One region of the Streptomyces purpurogeneiscleroticus genome, then DNA from elsewhere that is predicted to be linked to it. Evidence: riboswitches for the same ligand, from Rfam matches in the RefSeq annotation. Region 1 holds a riboswitch; each other region holds the start of a gene.
The links. A riboswitch is a leader RNA that binds a small molecule or an ion and turns the genes downstream of it on or off. The one in region 1 is predicted to bind cobalamin.
Positions count from the first base shown of each region.

Region 1 (4,206 bases):
GCCAGGGATGGAGCAGCGGATATGTCAGAGCCAGCCGAAACACCCCGTTCCGGGCCGATCGTCACGCCCACACGTGTGGTGGCCGGCCTGTGCCTGTTCGCTCCGTTCGTGGCGATGCTCTGGGTGAGCTCGTACGCGAAGGTCGAGCCGACGCTGATCGGTATCCCGTTCTTCTACTGGTACCAGATGCTGTGGGTGCTGATCTCGACGGCGCTGACGATGATCGCGTACAAGCTCGTGCAGCGTGAGCAGCGAGAGCTTCGCGCCCGTAAGGACGGTGCGTCGAAGTGATGACGACGACCATGGCAACGAACCTCCCGGCCGCCGCGGTCACCCCGGCCGCCCCCGGTGGAAACGCGCTCGCGGCGGACGCGACCGGCGGCGTGAACGGCATCGCGCTGGCCGTCTTCATCTTCTTCTTCATCGCCGTGACGGTCATGGGCTTCCTGGCCGCCCGCTGGCGCAAGGCCGAGCAGTCCGACAACCTCGACGAGTGGGGCCTGGGCGGCCGCAGCTTCGGTACGTGGGTGACGTGGTTCCTGCTGGGCGGCGACCTGTACACCGCGTACACCTTCGTCGCCGTGCCCGCGGCGATCTACGCGGCGGGTGCGGCCGGCTTCTTCGCCGTGCCGTACACGATCCTGGTCTACCCCCTGATCTTCACGTTCCTGCCGCGGCTGTGGTCGGTGTCGCACAAGCACGGGTACGTCACCACCTCGGACTTCGTGCGCGGCCGCTTCGGCTCCAAGTCCCTGTCGCTGGCCGTCGCGCTCACCGGCATCCTCGCCACGATGCCGTACATCGCGCTGCAACTCGTGGGCATCCAGGCGGTCCTGGACGTGATGGGCGTCGGCGGCGGCGAGAGCACGCACTGGTTCATCAAGGACCTGCCGCTGCTGATCGCCTTCGGCGTGCTGGCCGCGTACACCTACTCCTCCGGGCTGCGCGCGCCCGCGCTGATCGCGTTCGTCAAGGACGGCCTGATCTACATCGTCATCGCGGTGGCGATCATCTACATCCCGATCAAGCTGGGCGGCTTCGAGCACATCTTCCACGCGGCGGGCGACGCCTTCGCGGAGACCAACCCGGCCACGGGCAAGCCGCGCGGGGAGCTCGCGAGCGGGCCGAACGCACAGTGGGCGTACGCGACGCTGGCGCTCGGTTCGGCGCTGGCGCTGTTCATGTACCCGCACTCGATCACGGCCACGCTTTCCTCGGGGAGCCGCAACGTGATCCGCCGCAACACCACCATCCTGCCGCTGTACTCGCTGATGCTCGGCCTCCTCGCGCTGCTGGGCTTCATGGCGATCGCGGCCGGGATCAAGGTGGAGAACGGGCAGCTGGCGATTCCGCAGCTGTTCGAGAACATGTTCCCCGACTGGTTCACGGGCGTGGCGTTCGCCGCGATCGGCATCGGCGCGCTGGTGCCCGCCGCGATCATGTCGATCGCCGCGGCGAACCTCTTCACCCGCAACATCTACAAGGACTTCCTCAAGCCGGGCGCCACGCCCGCGCAGGAGCACAAGGTCGCCAAGCTGGTGTCGCTGCTGGTGAAGGTCGGCGCGCTGGCGTTCGTCCTCACGATGGACAAGACGGTGGCGATCAACTTCCAGCTGCTGGGCGGCATCTGGATCCTGCAGACCATGCCGTCGCTGGTGGGCGGCCTGTTCACCCGCTGGTTCCACCGCTGGGCGCTGCTCGCCGGCTGGGCGGTCGGCATGCTGTACGGCACGGTCGCGGCGTACGGCGTGGCGAGCCCCACCCAGAAGCACTTCGGCGGTTCGAGCGCGGAGATCCCCGGCATTGGGGAGATCGGCTACATCGGCCTGACCGCGTTCGTGCTGAACGTCCTGGTGACGGTGGTCCTGACGGTCGTCCTGCGGGCCACGAAGGCCCCCGACGGCGTCGACGAGACCTCGCCCGAGGACTACACGGCGGACGTCGGCGACAAGGGCGTCCAGACCGAACTCCCGCCGGCCACGGCCGGGGCGGCGCACTGACGCCACTCCCCTCCGCACGACGACGGGCCGCCGGGCAATCCGGCGGCCCGTCGTCGTATCCGGCTCGGCTCACCGATTCCGAACGTAGCGGACGGCACCGACAACAGCACTGACAGTTGTGGCGCGACACAAGATATAGGGACGCTCGCGCAAGCCGACACAAGATGTATGCTCGTGCTCGCTGTCGCCGCAGGGGAATCCGGTGCGAATCCGGAACTGTCCCGCAACGGTGTGCTGAGTAGGCATTTGCCCGCTCGCCGAGTCCGAAGACCTGCCGACGGTACGCCCGTTCCCGTTCCGGTGCGGGCGTCGAGACGTCCGGGCTCCGTGGGTTGGGCCGGTGGACGCTGCGTGGTGTGCCCGCGTGCCCGGCAGGGCTCCGGCGCGGCTGCCCGTACGCCTCCGTCGTGCCCTCCCCCGGCCCCAGCCGAGTGAGGAGAGCACAAGGTGACCATCGCGCCAGCGGAGTCAGCACAAAAGGCGCAGACGGCGCAGCCGGCACAGGAGGCGCGGCCGACGACCGCGCGGTCCGACGACGGCCCCGGTACGGTCCTGCTGCGCACTCTGACCGACCTCACCGCCGACCTGCCGGCCACCGACCCGGGCAAGGTCGCCGCGGCCGCGCTGCGCGGCCGGCACGCCGGCTCGGACGAGGCGGAGCTGCGCGAGCTGGCGATGGAGGCCGCGGCCGGGCTGATCGGCGACGAGCCGCAGTACTCCAAGCTGGCCGCGCGGCTGCTGACCGCCGCGATCGCCGAGGAGGCCGCGAGCCAGGGCGCGACGAGCTTCGCCGCGTCGGTCGCCACCGGTCACCGCGAGGGCCTGATCGCCGACAGCACCGCGGAGTTCGTCCGCACCCACGCCACCCGGCTGGACCATCTGGTCGAGCGGGCTCTCTCGGACGGCGCCGACGACCGCTTCGGCTACTTCGGCCTGCGCACGGTCTACTCCCGTTACCTGCTGCGCCACCCGCTCACCCGCAAGGTCATCGAGACGCCGCAGCACTTCCTGCTGCGCGTGGCCTGCGGCCTGGCCGAGGACCACTCGGACCGCGCCGTCCAGGACGTCGCCGCGCTGTACGAGCTGACCAGCACGCTCTCCTACCTCCCCTCCTCCCCCACGCTCTTCAACTCCGGCACCCGCCACCCGCAGATGTCCTCCTGCTATCTGCTGGACTCGCCGCTGGACGAGCTGGACTCGATCTACGACCGCTACCACCAGGTCGCGCGCCTCTCGAAGCACGCCGGCGGCATCGGCCTCTCGTACTCCCGCGTGCGCGCCCGCGGTTCGCTGATCCGCGGCACCAACGGGCACTCCAACGGCATCGTCCCGTTCCTGCGGACCCTCGACGCGAGCGTCGCCGCGGTGAACCAGGGAGGCCGTCGCAAGGGCGCGGCCTGCGTGTACCTGGAGACCTGGCACGCGGACATCGAGGAGTTCCTGGAGCTGCGCGACAACACCGGTGAGGAGGCGCGGCGTACGCACAACCTGAACATCGCGCACTGGATCCCGGACGAGTTCATGCGCCGGGTCGAGTCGGACGGGGACTGGTCGCTGTTCTCGCCGGTGGACGCGCCGGAGCTGGTGGACCTGTGGGGCGCGGAGTTCGACGCCGCGTACCGGAAGGCGGAGGCCGAGGGCAAGGCCGTCAAGGCGGTCCCGGCCCGGACGCTGTACGCGCGGATGATGCGCACCCTCGCGCAGACCGGCAACGGCTGGATGACCTTCAAGGACGCCGCCAACCGCACCGCGAACCAGACCGCCGAGCCGGGCCGCGTCGTGCACTCCTCGAACCTGTGCACGGAGATCCTGGAGGTCACCGACGACAGCGAGACGGCCGTCTGCAACCTCGGGTCCGTCAACCTCGCCGCGCACCTCGGCACCGACGGCGAGATGGACTGGGACCGGCTGGACGCCACCGTCCGTACCGCCGTCACCTTCCTCGACCGCGTCGTCGACATCAACTTCTACCCGACCGAGCAGGCCGGCGCCTCCAACTCCCGCTGGCGCCCGGTGGGTCTGGGCCTGATGGGCCTCCAGGACGTCTTCTTCCGGCTCCGCCTGCCGTTCGACTCCCCCGAAGCGCGCGAGCTGTCCACCCGCATCTCCGAACGGATCATGCTCGCCGCGTACGAGGCGTCCGCGGACCTCGCCGAGCGGCACGGCCCGCACCCGAACTGGTCGGCGACCCGCACCGCCCGCGGCG
Region 1 covers NZ_NHSG01000480.1:5,042-9,247, reverse strand. Annotated here, with positions in the region: gene CCS38_RS34600 (DUF3311 domain-containing protein) at 22-291, shown strand; gene mctP (monocarboxylate uptake permease MctP) at 384-2,000, shown strand; cobalamin riboswitch at 2,169-2,293, shown strand; gene CCS38_RS34590 (ribonucleoside-diphosphate reductase subunit alpha) at 2,448-4,206, shown strand, end outside.

Region 2 (4,206 bases), on a different contig from region 1:
CGGCAGGATGTCGCCGAACTCCGCGTAACACATGTGCGTATGGATCTGGGTGTCCGGACGCACGCCGCCGGTGGCGAGCCGGAACGCCTCGGTGGCCCAGGCCAGATAGGCCACGTGGTCCGCGCCGCGCAGCGGGAGCGTCTCGCGCAGCGCCGGCTCGTCCACCTGGATCACCGAGGTGCCCGCCGCCTCCAGGTCGGCCACCTCGTCCCGCAGCGCCAGCGCGACCTGGCGCGCGGTGTCGGCGAGCGGCTGGTCGTCACGGACGAAGGACCAGGCCAGCATGGTGACCGGGCCGGTGAGCATGCCCTTGACCGGCCGCCCGGTGAGCGACTGCGCGTACCGGGTCCAGCGCACCGTCATCGGCTCCGGGCGCGAGACGTCACCGGCCAGCACCGGCGGGCGGACGTAGCGGGTGCCGTAGGACTGGACCCAGCCGTGCCGCGTGGCGAGGTAGCCGGTCAGCCGCTCGGCGAAGTGCTGCACCATGTCGTTGCGTTCCGGCTCGCCGTGCACCAGGACGTCGAGCCCGGCCTTCTCCTGGTAGGCGACGACCTCGCGAATCTCCGCCGCGATGCGCTCCTCGTACGCGGCCTCGTCGATCCGCCCGGCGCGCAGATAGGCGCGGGCGGTGCGCAGCGCGGCCGTCTGCGGGAAGGAGCCGATGGTGGTCGTGGGCAGCGGCGGCAGCCCGAGGTGGGCGCGCTGGGCGGCGGACCGCTCGGGGTACGGCTGGGAGCGCCGGCAGTCGGCGGCGGTGACGGCCGCGGCGCGGGCCCGGACGGCCGGGTCGTGGGTGAGCGCCGCGCCGGTGCGGGAGGCGAGGTCGGCGCGGTTGGCGGCGAGTTCGGCGGCGATGACGCCGGTGCCGTGCGTCAGTCCGCGGGCCAGTGTGACGAGCTCGGCGGTCTTCTGCCGGGCGAAGGCGAGCCAGCGGGCGATCTGCGGGTCGATGTCGCGCTCGGCGGCCGCGTCCAGCGGGACGTGCAGCAGCGAGCAGGAGGCCGCCACGTCCACCCGGTCGGCGAGGCCCAGCAGGGTGCCGAGGGTGGCGAGGGACTTCTCGTGGTCGTCGATCCAGACGTTGCGGCCGTTGACGACGCCCGCGACCAGCCGCTTGCCGGGCAGGCCGCCGGCCGCCGCGAGGTCGTCCAGATTGCCGGCCGCCGTCTCGGTGAAGTCCAACGCCAGTCCCTCGACGGGGGCCTTGGCCAGTACCGGCAGGGCCTCGCCGAGCCGGCCGAAGTAGGTCGCGACCAGGAGCTGCGGGCGGTCGGTGAGGGCGCCGAGGTCGCGGTAGGCGCGGGCCGCCGCGTTGAGTTCGGCCGGGGTGCGGTCCTGCACGAGCGCCGGCTCGTCCAGTTGTACCCACTCGGCGCCGGCTGCCCGCAGATCGGCGAGGACCTCCGCGTACACGGGCAGCAGCCGGTCGAGCAGGGTCAGCGGCTCGAAGCCGGGGTCGACACCGGGGGCGGGCTTGGCGAGCAGCAGGTAGGTCACGGGGCCGACCAGGACGGGCCGCGCCGTGTGGCCGAGCGCGCGGGCCTCGCTCAGCTCGCCGGCCTGCTTGCGCGAGTCGGCGGCGAAGACGGTGTCGGGGCCCAGTTCCGGCACCAGGTAGTGGTAGTTGGTGTCGAACCACTTGGTCATCTCCAGCGGCGCCGCGTCCTGCGTGCCGCGGGCCATGGCGAAGTACCCGCCCAGGGCGTCCGTTTCGACGGCGGCGCGGTGCCGGGCGGGGATCGCGCCGACCATGACGCTGGTGTCCAGTACGTGGTCGTAGTACGAGAAGTCGCCGGTCGGCACCTCGTGCAGGCCCGCCTCCGTCAGCTGCCGCCAGACGGAACGGCGCAGGTCCGCGGCGGTCTTCTGGAGCGCGTCGGCGGTGACGCGGCCCTTCCAGTACCCCTCGACCGCCTTCTTCAGTTCCCGGTTCGGTCCCTGCCGGGGATAGCCGTACACGGTGGCCCGTACGGCCGTGGCGGTGTTTTTGCTGGTCACGTGGCTCTCCTTCGCGAGCGTGTCTCCGAGTGCCCGGCGACGGGCACGAGAGCGCGAAGGGAGTGCACAGCGGACGGGCCGCCGCGCACTCGTGTGCCGCGTCCCTGCTGTACGCCGACCCGCCCTCGAGGTCACCGGGAGACCGCACACGACGGGTCGCGTGCGGGCAACGGGCAGGTCTTCGGACTCACGAGCACGTCCGCCCGAAGGCGAACACCTACTGGCCGTCGCTTCCCGGACCCGGTCGGTCCAGTGCGTATGACGGCGGTCGTTCTCGCTCACCGCTGCGGGGCAGTCCCGGATTCCCACCGGGTTCCCTCTTGCGACGCGCCTGCCTGGCGGACAGGGCGAACCAGCTGCACGCATCAGGCTATGCCCTGCCACCTCCCGCGTGCCATCCCCCCTAGATCGATATTAGGTTAGCCTTGCCTAAGTGAGACTGTTCGTGGCGCGGGCTCCAGCGGCTCCGTGCTGCCCAGGAAAGCGGGAGAGATGTACGTCCTTGACGGTCCCGGCGTACGGGACTCGCGGCCATCGCGCACGGCAGGCCCGTGTGTCGAACGCCTCGCCGCCCGGCTCGCCACCGCCGCCGAAGCCGAACGACCGGCCCTGCTCGCGGACTTCTGGGCGGAGGTCGAGCGGCGCGGCACCCCCCTCGTCGAAAAGGCCGCCGACGATCCCGGGTGGTACGCGGTCACCTTCCTCCGGCGCGGTCACCGCGCCACCTGCCAGGTGCTGCTGCTGGCCGACGGCGTCACCGACCCCGGCGACCTCACCCCCGCCCTGCTGGACCGGCTGCCGGGTACCGATGTCTGGCACCTGACGTATCTGCTGCCTGCCGGCAGTGGCGGCGCGTACCGGCTCGCCGCGGACATCTCGCCCGGCGGCGCGCCTGCCGACCCCGGCCGCCGGCGGCAGCGACTGCGTGCACTGTGTGCGTACGCCGCGGCAGACCCGCTCAACACCCGTTCTGCAGAAGGGGTTTGGGGTGACTCGGACGGCTCCGTGTACGCGGTGCCGACTGCCGCCGGGTAATCCCGCGGAACACCGACCGGACCCGTCGGGCCGACCGTCCGACTGTCCGACAAGCTGACCTGACGTGTCGTCAGGCAGAGTGCCGGAATGTGCCGTATGTGCCCTCTATCTTGCTCGTATGAGTCGAGTGCCTGATTCCGCCCTTAATGACCGGATTGCCATCATCGGTATCGGCTGCCGCCTGCCCGGCCATGCCAACGACCACCGGGCGTTCTGGCGGAACCTGGCCGAGGGCCGGGACTGTATCGTCCCGACCCCGGCCGACCGGTACGACGTCACCACCCTGGGCACCCGGGACCGGGCCAAGCCCGGGCGGCTGGTCGGCGGCCGCGGCGGGTACATCGACAGCTTCGACGCATTCGACCCGGCGTTCTTCGGCATCAGCCCGCGCGAGGCCACGCACCTCGACCCGCAGCAGCGCAAGCTCCTGGAGGTCTCCTGGGAAGCCCTGGAGGACGGCGGGCAGCGCCCGGCCGGCCTGGCGGGCCGCGACATCGGCGTGTTCATCGGAGCTTTCACGATGGACTACAACATCCTGCACTACGCCGACCTGGACTTCCTTACGGCACACACCGCGACCGGCACCATGATGACGATGGTGTCGAACCGCATCTCGCACGCCTTCGACTTCCGCGGGCCCAGCGTCTCCCTCGACACCGCCTGCAGCTCCTCCCTCGTCGCTCTGCACCTTGCCCGGCAGAGCCTGCTGCGCGGCGAGACCGACCTCGCGCTGGCCGGCGGCACGCTGCTGCACTGCGCGCCGCACTTCACCATCGCCGAGAGCAAGGGCGGCTTCCTCTCCGTCGACGGCCGGTCGCGCGCCTTCGACGCGGCGGCCGACGGCTACGTACGCGCCGAGGGCGTCGCCGTCGTGGCACTGAAACGACTGGCCGACGCCGTGCGCGACGGCGACCCGGTGCACGCCGTGGTGCTCGGCAGCGGGGTGAACCAGGACGGGCGGACCAACGGCATCACCGTGCCGCGCGAGGACGCCCAGGTGGATCTCGTACGGAAGGTGTGCGCCGAGGCGGGCGTCGTGCCCGGCAGCCTGCAGTACATCGAGGCGCACGGCACCTCCACCCCGGTCGGCGACCCGATCGAGGCCCGGGCGCTCGGCCGTGTCCTGTCCGACGGGCGCCCGCCCGGTGCCCCCTGCTACGTGGGCTCGGT
Region 2 covers NZ_NHSG01000364.1:21,550-25,755, reverse strand. Annotated here, with positions in the region: gene metE (5-methyltetrahydropteroyltriglutamate--homocysteine S-methyltransferase) at 1-2,001, opposite strand, end outside; cobalamin riboswitch at 2,157-2,373, opposite strand; gene CCS38_RS25435 (enterochelin esterase domain-containing protein) at 2,494-3,036, shown strand; gene CCS38_RS25430 (non-ribosomal peptide synthetase/type I polyketide synthase) at 3,155-4,206, shown strand, end outside.
Region 2: another riboswitch for cobalamin. It lies ahead of metE (5-methyltetrahydropteroyltriglutamate--homocysteine S-methyltransferase); the one in region 1 lies ahead of CCS38_RS34590 (ribonucleoside-diphosphate reductase subunit alpha).

Region 3 (4,206 bases), on a different contig from region 1:
TTCGCTCAGTGTCGGCATGGACGGGATCGTCGCACGAAAACGCTTGCCTGGATATGCGCAGTGCGGCGCCGGAAGGGATCATCGGAACATGAACGTGAGGATGCGGGTCGCCCAGCAGGAGGAAGCCGACGAACTGCTCGGCCGCAGTCCGCTCGCCGCGCTGGTGGGCATGCTGCTGGACCAGCAGGTGCCGATGGAATGGGCGTTCACCGGTCCGTACACCATCGCCCGGCGGATGAACGGCGACGACCTGGACGCGCACGCCATCGCGGCGCAGGACCCGGAGGCGTTCGAGGAGCTGCTCGCCCGCAAGCCGGCCGTGCACCGCTATCCGCGCTCGATGGCCAAACGGGTGCAGCAGCTGTGCCAGTACCTCGTCGAGCACTACGACGGGGACGCCGAGGCCGTGTGGCGGGACGCACCGACCGGTGCCGAGCTGCTGAAACGCCTCAACGACCTGCCCGGCTTCGGCAAGCAGAAGGCACAGATCTTCCTTGCCCTCCTCGGCAAGCAGTTCGGCGTACGCCCCGAGGGCTGGCGCGAGGCCGCCGGCCCGTACGGCGAGGAGAACTCCCACCGCTCGGTCGCCGACATCACGGGCCCCGAGTCCCTGGCCGAGGTCCGCGCGTACAAGCAGCAGATGAAGCGAGCGGCGAAGAAGGCGGCGGGGAAGTAACAGGGGCGGCGGGCACAGGCCCGCCGCCCCTCTTCTTGTACTGCTGGTACTGCTTGTACTGCGCGCTCAGGTTTTTGTACTGCGCGCTCAGCCTTCCGGCGAGGCGGCCACCCGTGCCGCCCAGCGCTTTTCGACGCCGGAGAGCCGCCAGTAGGCGATCGCCGCCGCCCAGACGACGACGAAGAGGCCGACGATGATGTAGCCGACGTTGTCCAGCTCCAGGCCGGAGATCCAGCCGGTGACCGCATCCGTCAGGCCGAGCTTCTCGTGCAGCACGCTGACCAGCTCGATGGTGCCGATGAAGAGCGCCACCGCGATGGACAGGCCGGTGATCGTGAGGTTGTAGTAGACCTTCCGCACCGGGTTCGAGAACGCCCACTGGTACGCGAAGTTCATGAACGTGCCGTCGAGCGTGTCGAAGAGGCTCATCCCGGCCGCGAACAGCAGCGGCAGGCACAGGATCGCGTACCAGGGCAGCCCGGACGCGGCGCCGCTGCCCGCCATCACCATCAGCGTCACCTCGGTCGCGGTGTCGAAGCCGAGACCGAGGAGCAGCCCGATCGGGAACATCTGGCCCGGCCGCGTAATGGCCTTGGTGAACCGGCCCAGAATCCGGTTCATGAAACCGCGCGAGTTCAGCTGCCGTTCCAGCTCCGACTCGTCGTACTCGCCGGCCCGCATGGCACGGAAGACGCGCCAGATCCCGGCCAGCGCGACCAGGTTGAGGGCGGCGATGAGGTAGAGGAAGGCCCCGGAGACGGTCGTGCCGACCGTGCCGAGCACCTGGTGCGTACGGGACTCCTCGTCCATCAGCGTCCCGGCGAGCGCCGCGCCGCCCGAGACGAGCGCAGCCATGAGCACGACCATGCTGGAGTGGCCGAGCGCGAACCAGAAGCCCACCGAGACCGGCCGCTTCCCGTCCGCCATGAGCTTGCGAGTGGTGTTGTCGATGACGGCAATGTGGTCCGCGTCGAACGCGTGCCGCATGCCGAGGGTGTACGCGGTAATACCCAGGCCCACGCCGAACACCTGGGTGCCGACGGTGTAGTGGCCGGGCACGACGAGCAGGAACAGCACACCGAACGCGACGATGTGCAGAGCGGCTATGACCGCCAGCAGACCGGCGGTCCTTACGGTGTCACGGCGCTGCCAGCGATATTCGGGCAGCACGGAAGAAGAATTCGGGGCATCGGTGGGCAGGGCCATCCGGCGATCACGCTCCAGCACCTCGTGGAATCAATTCGTGAGATGCCGTGGCCGGTCTCCTGGCTTACGGGTACGCGCGCCCGTCCCGGCCTTCCCGCCCGCACTCTGCGGACAGTGGCCCCCCGTACGCTCGTGGTGCACGTACGGGGAAAAGGGTCGGTAGCTCCCCGATCACAGTGGCGAGGGCCGCTCCGGAATCGGACCCGAAGGTCTTCACCGGTCTTCCCGAGCACCACGGCCCGGCCACTCTAACCCCCTGCGTCCCGCTGCCGGGCGGTGTCCTTCGTCACCGGCTCGCGAGACACCGGCTCCCGGGACGCCGGCTCCTCCGCCGCCCAGCTCCCCAGCAGCCGCAGTGATTCCGCCGAGGCCGAGCCCGGCTCCGCGTGGTAGACGATCAGCTGCTGGTCCGGGTCGGCGGGCAGCCGCAGCGTCTCGTACGACAGGGTCAGCGGCCCGACCACGGGATGGTGCAGCCGCTTCACCCCGAAGCCCTTGTCCTGCACGTCGTGCGTGGCCCACAGCTGCCGGAACCTCTCGCTCTTGACCGACAGCTCCCCGATCAGCGAGGCGAGCAGCGGGTCATCGGGATGGCAGCCCGCGTCCATCCGCAGGAAGGCGACGATGTCGGCGGCCTTGCTCTCCCAGTCGACGTACAGCTCGCGGGCGGCCGGATCCAGGAAGACCTGCCACGCGACGTTCCGCTGCTCGAGCGGGAGCGCGGCGTAGTCGCCGAGCAGCGCGCACGCCATGCGGTTCCAGCCGATGACGTCCAGGCGGCGGCCCGCCACATACGCCGGTATCCCCTCCATCGAGTCGAGCAGCTGCTGGAGCGCGGGCCGCACCCGCTGCGGCCGCCCCGCGCCGCGCGAGCGCTTGGCCTTCGGCTTGACCAGATGGCTCAGATGCGCCCGCTCGGCCGCATTGAGCCGCAGCGCGCCGGATATCGCGTCGAGGACCGCCGTGGAGACGTTCTGCCCGTGGCCCTGCTCCAGTCTTACGTAGTACGCCACACTCACCCCGGCCAGCTGCGCGAGCTCTTCGCGCCGCAGGCCCGGCACCCTGCGCCGCCCGCTGTGCCGCGGCAGTCCGACGTCCTCGGGCTGCAGACGCGCGCGGCGGGTGCGCAGAAACTCGCTCAATTCTGTGCGCTGGTCCATAAGGCCAGTATCCGGGTGGTCGGGCACGGACGCCGGGCCGCGAGGGTGCCACTGCCAGTGGTAGGAACCGCGTTCGTACCAAAACGGGGGGTCTGGCTCCACTTCCGCGCGCGGAGCAGGCTCGATGGCATGACACACACCTCTGTCGCCGCGTATGCAGCACCCGCGCCCAAGGCACCCCTGGAGCGCACCACCATTCCGCGCCGCGAGCTCGGCGCGCACGACATCGAGATCGAGATCAAGTACGCGGGGATCTGCCACTCCGACATCCACCAGGTCGACAACGGCTGGGGCGAGGGCATCTTCCCGATGGTCCCGGGCCACGAGATCGCCGGTGTGGTCGCCGCGGTGGGCCCCGAGGTCACCCGCCACAAGGTCGGCGACCGGGTCGGCGTCGGCTGCATGGTCGACTCCTGCCGGGAGTGCGACAACTGCAAGGCCGGACTGGAGCAGCACTGCACCGGCACCGGCAACGTACAGACGTACAACGCCATCGGCCGGGACGGCGAGCCGACCTACGGCGGCTACTCCACGCACGTCGTGGTCTCCGAGGACTTCGCCCTCCGCATCCCCGAAGGCATCTCCCTGGACGCCGCCGCGCCGCTGCTCTGCGCCGGTATCACCGTCTACTCGCCGCTCTCGCGCTGGGGCGCGGGCCCCGGCAAGAAGGTCGCGGTCGTCGGCCTGGGCGGCCTCGGCCACATGGCCGTGAAGATCGCGCACGCGATGGGCGCCGAGGTCACCGTCCTCAGCCAGTCGCTGCGCAAGAAGGAGGACGGCCTGAAGCTGGGCGCCTCCGACTACCGCGCCACCTCCGACCCGGCCACCTTCGAGGAGCTGGCGGGCCGCTTCGACCTGATCATCAACACCGTCTCCGCCAACCTGGACGTGGACGCCTACCTCTCGCTGCTCCGCGCGCACGGCACGCTGGTGCAGGTCGGCGCGCCGGAGGACCGGCTCTCCCTCTCGCCGTTCTCGGTGATCGGCGGCAGCCGGGCGATGGCCGGTTCGATGATCGGCGGCATCCCCGAGACCCAGGAGATGCTCGACTTCTGCGCGGCGCACGGCCTCGGCGCGGAGATCGAGGTGATCCCGGCCGAGCAGATCAACGACGCGTACCGGCGGGTGCAGGCGAGCGACGTCCGCTACCGCTTCGTGATCGAC
Region 3 covers NZ_NHSG01000120.1:6,069-10,274, reverse strand. Annotated here, with positions in the region: gene CCS38_RS06200 (PTS sugar transporter subunit IIAB) at 1-18, opposite strand, end outside; gene CCS38_RS06195 (HhH-GPD-type base excision DNA repair protein) at 89-676, shown strand; gene nicT (Nickel transporter NicT) at 764-1,882, opposite strand; cobalamin riboswitch at 1,915-2,134, opposite strand; gene CCS38_RS06185 (helix-turn-helix domain-containing protein) at 2,131-3,042, opposite strand; gene CCS38_RS06180 (NAD(P)-dependent alcohol dehydrogenase) at 3,172-4,206, shown strand, end outside.
Region 3: another riboswitch for cobalamin. It lies ahead of nicT (Nickel transporter NicT); the one in region 1 lies ahead of CCS38_RS34590 (ribonucleoside-diphosphate reductase subunit alpha).

Region 4 (4,206 bases), on a different contig from region 1:
GCAGCCGGCGTGCGGCGCGCAGTCGCTGGACGTCCGCGACCAGGTTCGGGGCGAAGGTCATCGCCACGACGACGGCAACGCCCGCCTCGTAGAGCGCGCCGGGCAGGGACTTCAGCAGCCGGGCCGGGTTGGCGAGCGCGTTGGCGGCGCCCACGCAGATCAGCAGCGTGGCCAGCTTCAGCCCGTCGTACAGCGCGAAGAGCATGCCCTCGGCGGTGACCCGGCCGCCGATCCGCACGCCGCGCGCCCAGTCCGGCAGCGGCACTTCGGGGAGCGTGACCAGGACGTGCGTACCGGGGACGGGCGAGCCGAGCACGAAGGCGAAGACCAGCCGGATGGCGAGCACGACCAGGCCGAGCTTGACGAACGCCCCGTAGGACCGGGCCCAGGGCGCGTCGGAGCGGCGGGCCGCGACCACGTATCCGGCGACGCCGATGAGCAGGCCGAGGAGGAGCGGGTTGGTGGTGCGGGACGCGGCCGTCGCCAGGCCCAACGCCCACAGCCACCACGCGCCGGCGTGCAGCGCGCGCCCCCGCGTGGCGAGGGGAGCGCGCAGTCGGTCAGGGGCGCGCAGCCGGGCAGAGGCGCGGCGACCCGGCCGTGCGCCCGTCACGTCGCCCGTCACGTCGGTCCTCACGGTTCCCTGGTGGCCGGTCATTCGCGCCGGCGCCGGGCCTGCCACACCGCGGCGGCGCCGAGGACGGCGACCGCGGCGATGCCGCCGATCAGTCCGGCGGAGGGCCCGCCGTCATCGGAGTCGGACGCCCCGGAGTCGGACGCCCCGGAGTCGGACGCCCCGGCGTCGGGCGCCGCGGACCCGATGGTCTCCTCGGACTCCTTCGAGGACCCGCCCGCCTGCTCCGCGCACCCCGTCTTCGGGTAGCCCGAAATCGCGCACAGCAGCGCGCTGGAGTCGTACCGCAGCGGCGCCGCGACCGCGGCCAGGGCGTCGCCCGCGCTCGCGTCCTCGGCCACCCGCGCGCACTCCGTACGGGCCGCGGGCGGGGTCTCGCCCTTCGGGGCGTCGGCCGCCGTGCCGAAGTCGAGGACGACGGCGACCCGCTTGCGGCCGTCCGCCGCCTTCGTACCGCCGCAGACCGCGTCGAAATCGGCGGCCGCGCGCGGCTTCGCGGCGCGCGCGGAGTCGGCGCTGACGGTGAAGCGGAAGCCGGCCACGCCGCCGTCTTCGGGGCGCGCCGTCGACGGCCCCTCGGTGGCGTACGTCCAACCGCCCCCGTGGGCCGCCGCGTCCGCCGTCCAGAAGGACCAGTAGCGGTACTCCTCGGCGTGCGCGGGCGCGGCGGCCAGGCCCGTGGCCGCCCCGGCCAGGGCGAGCGCGCCGAGGCCGCGCGCGAGACGAACGGCGCTGCTCACAGCTGGTTCTGCTTCCTGCGCCCGCTCAGCAGGAAGCCGATGCCCGCGCCTGCGGCCAGGCCGACGAGCACGACCCACCACACGGAGACGCCGCCCTCGTCCTGCTGTTCCTTGTCGGCCTGCTGGTCCGAGGCGGCGGACGCCGGCTTCGGACCGGTCGCGTTCAGCTTCGACACCAGGTCGGTGCCGCCGAAGTCGCGCGGGTCGCCGCCGGTGGCGTGCGCGGCGAGGATCAGCTGCGCGTACGCGGCCGGGCCGCTCTGCTTCGCCCAGGCCGCCGAGTGCCCGCGCAGCCAGCCCAGCGACTGCTTCGCCGCGTCGGCGCGCCCCGCGGCGGCCAGCGCGACGACGGCGTCGGCGGTGTTGCCGACGTCCGGCTGCGACTCGGCGCCGGGCATCGCGGACATCAGGTGGTGGCCGTGCGCGTCCAGGACGGAGGTGAGGTGCTCCGCGGCAGCGCCGGCGGCACCTCTCGGTTCCTCGGCCGCCTCCTCGCAGGACGTCTTCGCCGGGGCCTGCGCGCCCGGCTCGACGACGAAGCCCTTGCCGAGCGCCCCCAGTACCGCGGCGGCCGTCGCGTCCTCGTTGGCGGCGAGCTTCCCGTCCTTGGCCTGGAAGGCGAACGCGCCGCGGTCCTTCTCGTCGGCGTCGCAGCCGAGGCGGAAGGCGAGCAGCCCCTCGTACGGCGTCTTCCCGCCCTTCTCGCCGTCCTTCTTGGCCGTCACCGACTCCGGCTTCGTGCCCGTGGCGGCCAGCGCGCCGATCACCACCGAGGTGGAGTTGGCGTCGCTCGGGGCACCGGCGGCGGAGCCCCAGCCGCCGTCGTCGTTCTGCGCGGACTTCAGCCAGGAGACGCCCTCGCGCACCGCGTCCGCGTGCCCGCCGATCGCGGCCAGTGCCTGCACGGCGGCGGCCGTCTGATTGGTGTCCCGCATCGTCTTCGCGTCGCAGGGCTGCTTCGGGTCGGCGCGGTACGCGGTGAACGCGCCGTCGGCGCACTGCTGTCCGGCGAGCCAGTCCACCGCCGAGTCCGCCGGGCGCACGCCCGTGGTGTCCTGCGCCAGCAGTGCCAGCGACTGCCTCCAGACGCCGTCGTACTTCGGGTCCGTGCTGCCGTACAGGCCCTTCGGGAGCTTCGGGGACGCGGCGGGCGCGGGGTCGGCGGCGAACGCGGCCGGGGCAGCGGCCGCGCACAGCACGGCGGCGGCCAGGGCCGCGGCGCAGCGGCGCGCCGGGGCGGCGAGGGAGCGGGCCGTGATGGCCATGGGGTCGGTGCCTCTCGGTCGGTTCGCGGGGTGCGCGAGGTGGGAGGTCACGCAGCCGTACTCCGCCGCACCACGTCCGCGACGCGCGCGGGCGCGGTGGCACCGGGCTCAGCTCCGTATACCTCGACGGTGCCGCGCGCCGGGCGGCCGCTGAAGGGCGGCCGTGCGGTACGCGGGAGCCTTGGGTGTGCCCCGCCGGGTGTTCCGGCTCGCTCCGGCGCACGGGTGCGCGCCAGCGCTCACGGCTGCGGGTCAGCGCCGGTTTTCCACCGGCTTCCCCCGGTCGGGCACGAATGAACTTGTCCGGACCACTTTAACCGGCGGGTAGCGACCGGTCCCCGGCACGTACGGAGTGACGTACGCCTTCGCCCCCGGGCGGGAAGTGCCTCACACCGCCCGGTACGTCACCGGCTCCGAGCCCGGCACCGCCTCGGCCAGCCCCCGCTTCACCAGGCGCCGCAGATGCGCCTCGGCCTCCGAGACGGCGATGGTGCGCGAGCCGTACGGGATCTCCTCCCACGGGCGGTTCCACGTCATGGTCTCGGCGAGCTGCCAGGGCGTGAGCGGGGTGGCGAGCAGGGCGCGCAGGTCCGCGAGCCGTTCCTCGTGGTGCGCGACGATCTCCGCCGCCCGCTCGGCGGCGCCGGTGAAGGCGTGCTGGTGCGCGGGCAGTACCTCGGCGACGCCGAGCCGCGCGATCCGCTCCAGGGAGTCGAGGTAGTCGCCCAGGGGATCGGTGACCGTCGCGTCGTCCGGGTCCTCGTACAGGCCAACGTGCGGGGAGATGCACGGCAGCAGGTGGTCGCCGGAGAAGAGGCGCCCGTTGCCGGGGTGCGCCGCCGGGTGCGCCTCCTCCAGGTGCAGGCACACATGGCCCGGGGTGTGGCCCGGCGTCCAGACCGCGCGCAGCCGCCGCCCCGCGAGGTCCAGCAGCTCGCCGGGGACGATCTCGCGGTCCGGGAGCGCGGGACGGTTCTCGGGGAGCCCGCGTGTGCGCCCCTCGGCGCGGGCCGTGTAGAGCGGCGCGAGGTGGTCCTCGGGCGCGCCCGCCGCGGCCAGCTTCTCGATGAGGTACGTGAGCCAGGTGCCCGGCTCCGCCTCACGGGTGCGGCGCACGACCTCCGTATCGGCGGCGTGCATGGCGATCCACGCGCCGGACGCCTCCCTGACCCGCGCGGACAGGCCGTGGTGGTCGGGGTGATGGTGGGTGACGAGTACGCCGTGGAGTTCGGTGATGTCGGTGCCGCAGGCGGTGAGCCCGGCGGCGAGCGCGTCCCAGGAAGCCGGATCGTCCCAGCCGGTGTCGATCAGCACCGGGCCGCGGTCCGTCTCCAGGACGTGCACGAGGGTGTGCCCGAGCGGGTTGTCCGGTATGGGGACGGCGATGCTCCGGACCCCGCCCCGGTGGTCGATCACGTGCGGCATGCCATGCCCCTCTCGGCCCGCACGCCGTCGCGTGCATTGTCCAGCATAACTAGAACTGGTATCAGTTCTGATGCAGCGTCAGGTAATGAGCCGGGTAACACATCGGGTAACGCGACCGCAGGAGGCGGAGTCGATGGCCGAT
Region 4 covers NZ_NHSG01000296.1:3,410-7,615, forward strand. Annotated here, with positions in the region: gene CCS38_RS19165 (energy-coupling factor transporter transmembrane component T) at 1-613, opposite strand, end outside; gene CCS38_RS19170 (SCO2322 family protein) at 655-1,374, opposite strand; gene CCS38_RS19175 (SCO2321 family membrane protein) at 1,371-2,639, opposite strand; cobalamin riboswitch at 2,817-2,956, opposite strand; gene CCS38_RS19180 (Strvi_7410 family MBL fold metallo-hydrolase) at 3,027-4,064, opposite strand; gene CCS38_RS19185 (aldehyde dehydrogenase) at 4,198-4,206, shown strand, end outside.
Region 4: another riboswitch for cobalamin. It lies ahead of CCS38_RS19175 (SCO2321 family membrane protein); the one in region 1 lies ahead of CCS38_RS34590 (ribonucleoside-diphosphate reductase subunit alpha).